Regions from separate parts of the Eubacterium sp. Marseille-QA0814 genome, predicted to be linked through region 1. Evidence: a T-box and tRNA genes for the amino acid it is inferred to sense, from the RefSeq annotation. Region 1 holds a T-box; the other regions hold tRNA genes.
What was found. The T-box of region 1 lies ahead of ileS (isoleucine--tRNA ligase). A T-box ahead of a tRNA ligase gene usually reads a tRNA of that ligase, here a tRNA-Ile.
Positions count from the first base shown of each region.

Region 1 (3,275 bases):
CTGAAATTACTTAACGGAGTGAAAAACAATGACAAGAACTATGCTAGTGTTTATGATTGGATTTACAATGAAACATCCAAGTATGGAAAGAAAAATGGAACGAAATACAAAGGATGTTATAGGCTTGTAGATTATTCATGGGATAATAGCATTGATAAAGATTTTTATAAACAGTAATACTACATACAATTAATAGGAGGGTATTTAAGTGAGTCGCACAAAAAAATATGAAAAACCTATAATTGAAGTTACACGTTTTGACATAAATCAAAATATTATGGATGGCTGGGATGGTGACATTACCACAGTGGCTGATATTTCACAACCTGATGGTGGACCAACCACTCCGATAATAGATTTGGATTAGGAAAGGGGCAGATGTTATGAGAAAAGAATATAAAAAGATTATATCTACAGTGTGTGTTGTAACTTTAGTTGTAGGCTCCTTAACATTTACTAATAAACAAAATGTAGAAGCTGTGGGCAAAACCACAGCAGCTACATTCAATAAATCATTGAATCAAGGGATAAGCCTTTTAGCAGACGATACAGAAAATGGAACTTACACAGTGAAAGTTACATCCACATTGAACGGTGTGGAGTCAGAAGGTTCAGTATCTGACGCGGTAGAAGTTGTTTCAGTTTTAACTACAGATAATTCAGCAGTTGAAGGTTTCCAAATTAAAACAAATGGGGCTGATTCGAATATTGCTTTTAGAACTGTTTGTAAGGGACTAAACGTAGGAAGCGCTATTACAGCAAGTGATGGTAACACATATACTGTTAAACAATTTGGAATAATATATGCCCTGGATCCGAACCAAAGTGGCTATAGAAAAAATGATGCTTTAAACACAGCATATACAATTTTAAATCCAGATGTAGTTACAGGACAACAGTATTCTTACGAAGGAAAAATACAGTATGCCGGTAGTAATGTTACTTATGGCTTCCTAGCAAGTGATGGGGCAGTAATTAATAATTGGGATACTACTGATACAGAAAATACATATTATGTTGTAACAATGAATGGAATTAATCCACAGATTACAAATTCCATTTTTGTAAGATCATTTATAATAGCAACAGACACCACAGGAAATAATACAATCATTTACGGAAAGAAAACTGCTGTTATGTCGGTTGCAGAAGTAGCAGATTATTTATACCGCAACAGTAAAGCACAAAATTACTCAGGACATAAATATTTGTTTGAAAATATTTTAAGCAAGGTTGCTACAACCAATCCATATTTTAGAAACACAACACTTCCGTATGGCTGGGACAATAACTTGTTTACACCATCAAGCCCAACATATACTGTTACAGACGGAACGTTGGAAAATTAGAACAGGAGGTTAATATGTGTAAGGCAATAGATGCTGTTAACAAATATTATCAATAATTTAATTTTTTAAACTGTTAATATTTATAGAGAGCTCTTGAATTATTAATATTTATGTAGATTTCTTGAATTATTAGCATCTATAGTGGTTGACATTCTTAAATTAATTGACTAAAATAACAAATGTATAAAATTTAATGAAAAAAGACTTTGATAGAGACAGTAGTTTATCAGTGAACGTTTCAGAGAGCTTGACGTTGGTGGGAGTCGGGTATTAGTAGCAGATATATGAAAATCACTCTGGAGTTGCAGCCCGAAATGTTTTTTGACTTTTGTAGTTTATATTAATGTAGGCGCTGACGGTTTCTCCCGTTACAGAGAACACATATAAAGGGAATTCCCGAGTATGCTGTTAAAGGTGGTATAACGAAAATTCAGGCTTTCGTCCTTAACAGGGCGGAAGCTTTTTTACGTATGCGACTCATAGACCAAAGGTCTATGAGTAGACAAGGCTCATGCCCATACGTAGTGAGCAAATGATTAAACACTTAAATAGATAGCAATACTATATAAAAATGAAAGGAGTACAGAATGTACAAGAAAGTTTCAACTAATCTCAATTTTGTTGAGAGAGAAAAGCAGACAGAAAAGTTTTGGAAAGACAATGACATTTTTAAGAAAAGTATGGACAGTCGTAAGGAAGGAGAAACATATACATTTTATGATGGACCTCCAACAGCCAACGGTAAGCCACATATTGGACACGTTTTAACTCGTGTTATAAAAGATATGATTCCACGTTACCAGACAATGAAGGGCCATATGGTTCCAAGAAAAGCAGGTTGGGATACTCATGGACTTCCTGTTGAATTAGAAGTAGAAAAGATGCTTGGTTTAGATGGAAAAGACCAGATTGAAGAATACGGTCTTGTGCCTTTCATTGACAAATGTAAGGAAAGTGTTTGGAAATACAAAGGTATGTGGGAAGATTTCTCAGGTACTGTAGGTTTCTGGGCTGACATGGATAATCCTTATGTAACATACGATAACAACTATATTGAATCAGAATGGTGGGCTTTAAAAACTATTTGGGATAAAGGCTTATTATACAAAGGCTTCAAAATCGTTCCTTATTGCCCACGTTGTGGAACACCTCTTTCATCACAGGAAGTAGCTCAGGGTTACAAGGATGTAAAAGAACGTTCAGCAATCGTTAGATTCAAGGCAAAAGACGAGGATGCATATATTTTAGCATGGACAACAACACCTTGGACATTACCTTCAAACGTTGCTCTTTGTGTAAACCCAAATGAAGATTACGCAAAGGTGAAAGCAGCAGACGGCTATGTATATTACATGGCAGTTGCTTTATTAGATACAGTTTTAGGTAGCCTTGGAAATGAAGAAGAAGGTGTTAAACCATACGAAATTCTTGAAACATACAAAGGTAAAGAACTTGAAGGCAAAGAATACGAGCCATTATATGAATGTGCTCATGAAAAAGCTGAAAAGCAGCACAAGAAAGGTTTCTTCATTACATGTGATACTTATGTAACTCTTACAGATGGTACAGGTGTTGTTCATATTGCTCCTGCATTCGGTGAGGACGATGCCAATGTTGGACGTAACTATGACCTTCCATTTGTTCAGCTTGTTACTGAAAAAGGTGAAATGTCAGAAGAAACACCATTTGCCGGCTTATTTGTAAAGAAGGCAGATCCTGAAGTATTAAAAGATTTAGATGCAAGAGGTTTATTATTTGACGCACCTAAATTTGAACATAGTTATCCACATTGCTGGAGATGTGATACACCACTTATTTACTATGCACGTGAATCATGGTTTATTAAGATGACAGCAGTTAGGGATGATTTAATTAAAAATAACAACACAATTAACTGGATTCCTGAAAGTATCGGTAAGGGACGTT
Region 1 is NZ_CBCPMG010000001.1:2,567,004-2,570,278, forward strand. Features, by position in the region: gene ACQY63_RS11590 (CotH kinase family protein) at 1-177, shown strand, start outside; gene ACQY63_RS11595 (hypothetical protein) at 209-367, shown strand; gene ACQY63_RS11600 (hypothetical protein) at 384-1,349, shown strand; T-box leader at 1,547-1,798, shown strand; gene ileS (isoleucine--tRNA ligase) at 1,937-3,275, shown strand, end outside.

Region 2 (3,275 bases), 2.5 Mb from region 1:
ATATTCCTGTACTACAATATATCAGAACTGTGGGGACACAGACAGAAAGCCAGAGCCGGGAATGGAAAGACCGGTACAAGCGAGGTAGGAGTAAGGCAGGCAAATCCGCCTTACAATCTGAAGACGTGATGTGTAGCGAAGTTATAAGTAGCGAAGCTGGTGAGCTGGCTGTCAGGAAAAGCCGCTATTGTGTATATTGTACCCGTACCGTAAACCGACACAGGTGGATGAGGAGAGAATCCTAAGGCCGACGGAAGAAGCATTGTTAAGGAACTCGGCAAAATGGCCCCGTAACTTCGGGATAAGGGGTGCCTACGAAGGTAGGCCGCAGAGAATTGGCCCAAGCAACTGTTTAGCAAAAACACAGGTCTATGCGAAACCGTAAGGTGATGTATATGGGCTGACGCCTGCCCGGTGCTGGAAGGTTAAGAGGAGAGGTTAGCGAATGCGAAGCTTTGAATTTAAGCCCCAGTAAACGGCGGCCGTAACTATAACGGTCCTAAGGTAGCGAAATTCCTTGTCGGGTAAGTTCCGACCCGCACGAAAGGCGTAATGATTTGGGCACTGTCTCAACAATGCATCCGGTGAAATTGAAGTACCAGTGAAGATGCTGGTTACCTGCGCCAGGACGGAAAGACCCCATGGAGCTTTACTCTAGCTTGATACTGGGATTCGATATTGTATGTACAGGATAGGTGGGAGACTAGGAAACGGGAACGCCAGTTTTCGTGGAGTCACCCTTGGGATACCACCCTTGCAGTATTGGGTTTCTAACATGCAGCCGTTATCCGGCTGGTGGACAATGTCAGGTGGGGAGTTTGACTGGGGCGGTCGCCTCCGAAAGAGTATCGGAGGCGCTCAAAGGTTCCCTCAGAATGGTCGGAAACCATTCGCAGAGTGCAAAGGCATAAGGGAGCTTGACTGTGACACCGACGGGTGGAGCAGGTACGAAAGTAGGACTTAGTGATCCGGTGGTATAAAGTGGGATTGCCATCGCTCAACGGATAAAAGCTACCCTGGGGATAACAGGCTTATCACTCCCAAGAGTTCACATCGACGGAGTGGTTTGGCACCTCGATGTCGGCTCATCGCATCCTGGGGCTGTAGTAGGTCCCAAGGGTTGGGCTGTTCGCCCATTAAAGCGGTACGCGAGCTGGGTTCAGAACGTCGTGAGACAGTTCGGTCCCTATCCGGCGTGGGCGTAGGATATTTGAGAGGAGCTGTCCTTAGTACGAGAGGACCGGGATGGACTGACCTCTGGTGTACCTGTTGCATTACCAAATGCATCGCAGGGTAGCCAAGTCGGGACGGGATAAACGCTGAAGGCATCTAAGCGTGAAGCCCCCCTCAAGATGAGATATCCCATTCGTAAGAATTAAGACCCCTTGAAGACTACAAGGTTGATAGGTCAGAGGTGGAAGTGCAGTAATGCATGCAGCTGACTGATACTAATAGGTCGAGGGCTTATCCATGAAGGAAGGAAAGAGGAGTTATCTCCGGATGTGAAATTTTTCAGTGTGTGGTTTTGAATGTACAATGCATTCATAGTTCAGATAAAATCTGATGAAAATAATCCTCGATAGCTCAATGGTAGAGCACTCGGCTGTTAACCGAGGGGTTGTAGGTTCGAGCCCTACTCGGGGAGTTTTTTTGTACTATATGGTACGAAAGGAAATGGCTCCTTGGTCAAGCGGTTAAGACATCGCCCTTTCACGGCGGTAACACGGGTTCGATTCCCGTAGGAGTCACGCAGACTAAAAGAATTTAGTGGCAAGAAAGACTTGGTTCTGCTGAGGAAGCAGAAGGGTTGAAGAAAAAAATGAATAAGCCGATGTGGCTCAATTGGCAGAGCAGCTGATTTGTAATCAGCAGGTTAACGGTTCGAGTCCGTTCATCGGCTTTAAAGAAATGGACCTGTAGCTCAGTTGGTTAGAGCAACCGGCTCATAACCGGTCGGTCCTGGGTTCGAGTCCCCGCAGGTCCACTAAAAGAAGAAAAACTTAAAGAACCAGCAGATAGTAATATCAAAGAAAAGGGATCTTAGCTCAGCTGGGAGAGCATCTGCCTTACAAGCAGGGGGTCACAGGTTCGAGCCCTGTAGGTCCCACTAGGTTATCGAAAGATAATCAAGGAAGCCGGTGTGGCGGAACTGGCAGACGCGCAGGACTTAAAATCCTGTTGTGGCAACACAGTACCGGTTCGATTCCGGTCACCGGCATAAGAGATATCACCCATGTGATATCTCTTTTTTTGTACTCAAAAATAGAACAAAAAAGAGGAGGAATAATGAAGAAAATTTCTAATTATATATTTGAACATAAAGGAAAATATCTTTTAGCAATTACTTCAATGATTATAGCTGTAACGCTTGATTTAATGTCTCCACAGTTTACAAAACATATCATAGACGATGTAATTGTAGGAAAAAATATTGCAGAGTTAAAATATTTGCTTTTAGGTATTTTTCTAATCGGCGTGGGAAGATGTATATTTCAATACATTAAAGAATACACCTTTGATTGTCTTGGCTCGGATATTGGAAGTTCCATGCGTAAGGACCTTTTTGTACGTATTCAGAATTTAAGTGAAGATTTTTTTGACAAAACTGATACAGGGGAATTAATGTCTAGAGTTAAGGATGACATTGATAAAATCTGGGATGGGCTTAGTTATGTTAGTATGTTGTTAATCGAGGTGGTAATACATACGGCAATTGTTCTATTTTGTATGTATAGAATCAATGTGAAGTTGGCAATAATCCCAACACTTGCCATGATTTTTTGCGGATGTATTGCAGTAATTATGGAAAGAAAGTTAGGGGCAGTTTATGAAGAAATTAGTGAAGAAAATGCAGAATTAAATACAGTTGCAGAAGAAAATCTTGCAGGAGTAAGAACGGTAAAAGCTTTTGCGAGAGAAAAATATGAAATCAAAAAATTTTTATCTCATAATAATAAATACTATGAACTTAACATGAAACAATCAAAAGTTTTCGTGAAATATTATCCATTTTTTTCAGTTGTTACAAAAATACTTCCGCTATTAACATTGTTAGTAGGTGGAAAAATAGTTATTGACGGAAATTTGTCAATTGGCTCGTTAAGTGCAATGGTAGAGTATTCAAATAATATAGTTTGGCCAATGGAAATGTTAGGCTGGCTTACTAACAGTTTTTCGTCAGCTATTGCGTCAAATAAAAAAATCAAAAAAATTTATAAAGAAAAATCATCAATTAAAGAAATAAATAATCCCGTTGTGCTTGAAAAAGTAAAGGG
Region 2 is NZ_CBCPMG010000001.1:32,923-36,197, forward strand. Features, by position in the region: rRNA gene ACQY63_RS00155 (23S ribosomal RNA) at 1-1,472, shown strand, start outside; tRNA gene ACQY63_RS00160 (tRNA-Asn) at 1,574-1,645, shown strand; tRNA gene ACQY63_RS00165 (tRNA-Glu) at 1,677-1,748, shown strand; tRNA gene ACQY63_RS00170 (tRNA-Thr) at 1,828-1,900, shown strand; tRNA gene ACQY63_RS00175 (tRNA-Ile) at 1,911-1,984, shown strand; tRNA gene ACQY63_RS00180 (tRNA-Val) at 2,035-2,107, shown strand; tRNA gene ACQY63_RS00185 (tRNA-Leu) at 2,135-2,218, shown strand; gene ACQY63_RS00190 (ABC transporter ATP-binding protein) at 2,287-3,275, shown strand, end outside.
Region 2: it encodes a tRNA-Ile, which carries the amino acid that the T-box ahead of ileS (isoleucine--tRNA ligase) is inferred to sense. The anticodon was not compared.

Region 3 (3,275 bases), 2.5 Mb from region 1:
CGCTCTATCCAACTGAGCTACACGTACGCACAAGTCACATTTTAGCGACATTGCTTATTTTACATCATATCCTTTTCTCTGTCAACCAGAAATCAATAAAAATACGAAAAATTCAAAATAGGTAAATATATGAAAATTCGAGAAATCCTAACTCAACCTTCATAAACTAAAACTTAATAAATATACGGACTTTTATCAACTATAATTTAATCTTACATGAAAAATAATATTAAAAGAATACGAATACTATTTTATTATATTCCAATTCAAATCTACTCTTGAATTAATTCCCCTTACAGTTCCTCTGTCAGAATACTGCCACATTTGAACATTTGGAATACCACCATCATAAAAATTCTTTGTATTATGTGTCCATCTTGCAAGCCATACTCCATAGTCAGATATCTTTTTGTAATACACTGAATATTTCAAAAAGTCCATGTAAGAATACACACTGGTATCATAGCCTCTATTTTCCAAATAATCGCAATATGTTTTGATTATATTTGTATTGGATTTCTTGTACTTTCGTTTATTTCTATATCCATTTTCAAAGTCAAAAGCGATTGGATAATCAATGTCGCCATAACTTTTTAGCATTTTATATGTAAACTTAGCTTCATTTTTTGCTTCCTTGTTATTGTCAGCATAACTATAAAGGTATAAACCTATCTTGATTCCATTTTTCTTTGCATTCTTATAATTGTAATCTAGCTGCTTATCAACAATGCCACCTTTTTTTGTTCCATAACCAAGTCTAATCATAGCAAAAGTAATTCCAGCTTTTTTAACTTTTTTCCAGTTAATTCTTCCATTATGATATGAAACATCTATACCTTTTAAATTACCGGCATAAGATGATTTTGTATAAGCACTTTTATAAATAGTATCGTTTATGTTTTCTACTACAGCAATTCTATACTGATACTTTTTTGACTTTGAAGCATCATAATCCTTATAGGAGCCGTTACCATCTGCTAATTCCGTTATGTACTTCCACTTACCGCCACTCTTTTTTCTATATAAAACATAACTTGACGCACTATCATTTAAATCCCATGTTACAAACTTGTAGTCTTTAAAATCCACAACGCTTACGTCCTTAACCCCTAGAGGTTTTGCAACTATTTCTGCTGAAACATACGAGTAATTTCCATAAGATTTTTTATTATGCTTTTTATACTTTAATGGTCTGATTTTATATGTATATTTTTCTCCTGTCTCTATATCATCATCTATGTATTCTAAAGAAGAAGTATAATCGACGTTTTTAAATGTTCCATTATTTACGCTTCTATAAACAATATATCTGTCATATTTCTTTTTAGACTTCCACTGAAGTTTTGTTCCCTTTGTTGTTGTAGAAAGCTTAGTAATTGTAACATTTGTCTTTAATTGTTTTCCATAAGCTTTTGTTGAAGTGCCAAACACTAAACATGTCATAGTTAGCACTCCGGCTGCCGTTGCAATTCTTCTTAATAGTTTATTTTTCATTTTTCTCTCCTAATTTATTAAAATAATTTACGTGTATTGGCGACAACTCGCATCCATAGTAGATTTTGTGTAACAATAAATTTTAGAGAATTTCCTATTACACAAAAAAGAGATATCACATGGGTGATATCTCTTATGCCGGTGACCGGAATCGAACCGGTACTGTGTTGCCACAACAGGATTTTAAGTCCTGCGCGTCTGCCAGTTCCGCCACACCGGCTTCCTTGATTATCTTTCGATAACCTAGTGGGACCTACAGGGCTCGAACCTGTGACCCCCTGCTTGTAAGGCAGATGCTCTCCCAGCTGAGCTAAGATCCCTTTTCTTTGATATTACTATCTGCTGGTTCTTTAAGTTTTTCTTCTTTTAGTGGACCTGCGGGGACTCGAACCCAGGACCGACCGGTTATGAGCCGGTTGCTCTAACCAACTGAGCTACAGGTCCATTTCTTTAAAGCCGATGAACGGACTCGAACCGTTAACCTGCTGATTACAAATCAGCTGCTCTGCCAATTGAGCCACATCGGCTTATTCATTTTTTCTTCAACCCTTCTGCTTCCTCAGCAGAACCAAGTCTTTCTTGCCACTAAATTCTTTTAGTCTGCGTGACTCCTACGGGAATCGAACCCGTGTTACCGCCGTGAAAGGGCGATGTCTTAACCGCTTGACCAAGGAGCCATTTCCTTCGTACCATATAGTACAAAAAAACTCCCCGAGTAGGGCTCGAACCTACAACCCCTCGGTTAACAGCCGAGTGCTCTACCATTGAGCTATCGAGGATTATTTTCATCAGATTTTATCTGAACTATGAATGCATTGTACATTCAAAACCACACACTGAAAAATTTCACATCCGGAGATAACTCCTCTTTCCTTCCTTCATGGATAAGCCCTCGACCTATTAGTATCAGTCAGCTGCATGCATTACTGCACTTCCACCTCTGACCTATCAACCTTGTAGTCTTCAAGGGGTCTTAATTCTTACGAATGGGATATCTCATCTTGAGGGGGCTTCACGCTTAGATGCCTTCAGCGTTTATCCCGTCCCGACTTGGCTACCCTGCGATGCATTTGGTAATGCAACAGGTACACCAGAGGTCAGTCCATCCCGGTCCTCTCGTACTAAGGACAGCTCCTCTCAAATATCCTACGCCCACGCCGGATAGGGACCGAACTGTCTCACGACGTTCTGAACCCAGCTCGCGTACCGCTTTAATGGGCGAACAGCCCAACCCTTGGGACCTACTACAGCCCCAGGATGCGATGAGCCGACATCGAGGTGCCAAACCACTCCGTCGATGTGAACTCTTGGGAGTGATAAGCCTGTTATCCCCAGGGTAGCTTTTATCCGTTGAGCGATGGCAATCCCACTTTATACCACCGGATCACTAAGTCCTACTTTCGTACCTGCTCCACCCGTCGGTGTCACAGTCAAGCTCCCTTATGCCTTTGCACTCTGCGAATGGTTTCCGACCATTCTGAGGGAACCTTTGAGCGCCTCCGATACTCTTTCGGAGGCGACCGCCCCAGTCAAACTCCCCACCTGACATTGTCCACCAGCCGGATAACGGCTGCATGTTAGAAACCCAATACTGCAAGGGTGGTATCCCAAGGGTGACTCCACGAAAACTGGCGTTCCCGTTTCCTAGTCTCCCACCTATCCTGTACATACAATATCGAATCCCAGTATCAAGCTAGAGTAAAGCTCCATGGGGTCTTTCCGTCCTGGCGCAGGTAACCAGCATCTTCACTGGTACTTCAATTTCACCGGATGCATTGTTG
Region 3 is NZ_CBCPMG010000001.1:43,407-46,681, reverse strand. Features, by position in the region: tRNA gene ACQY63_RS00270 (tRNA-Arg) at 1-27, opposite strand, end outside; gene ACQY63_RS00265 (glycoside hydrolase family 25 protein) at 247-1,494, opposite strand; tRNA gene ACQY63_RS00260 (tRNA-Leu) at 1,631-1,714, opposite strand; tRNA gene ACQY63_RS00255 (tRNA-Val) at 1,742-1,814, opposite strand; tRNA gene ACQY63_RS00250 (tRNA-Ile) at 1,865-1,938, opposite strand; tRNA gene ACQY63_RS00245 (tRNA-Thr) at 1,949-2,021, opposite strand; tRNA gene ACQY63_RS00240 (tRNA-Glu) at 2,100-2,171, opposite strand; tRNA gene ACQY63_RS00235 (tRNA-Asn) at 2,202-2,273, opposite strand; rRNA gene ACQY63_RS00230 (23S ribosomal RNA) at 2,375-3,275, opposite strand, start outside.
Region 3: it encodes a tRNA-Ile, which carries the amino acid that the T-box ahead of ileS (isoleucine--tRNA ligase) is inferred to sense. The anticodon was not compared.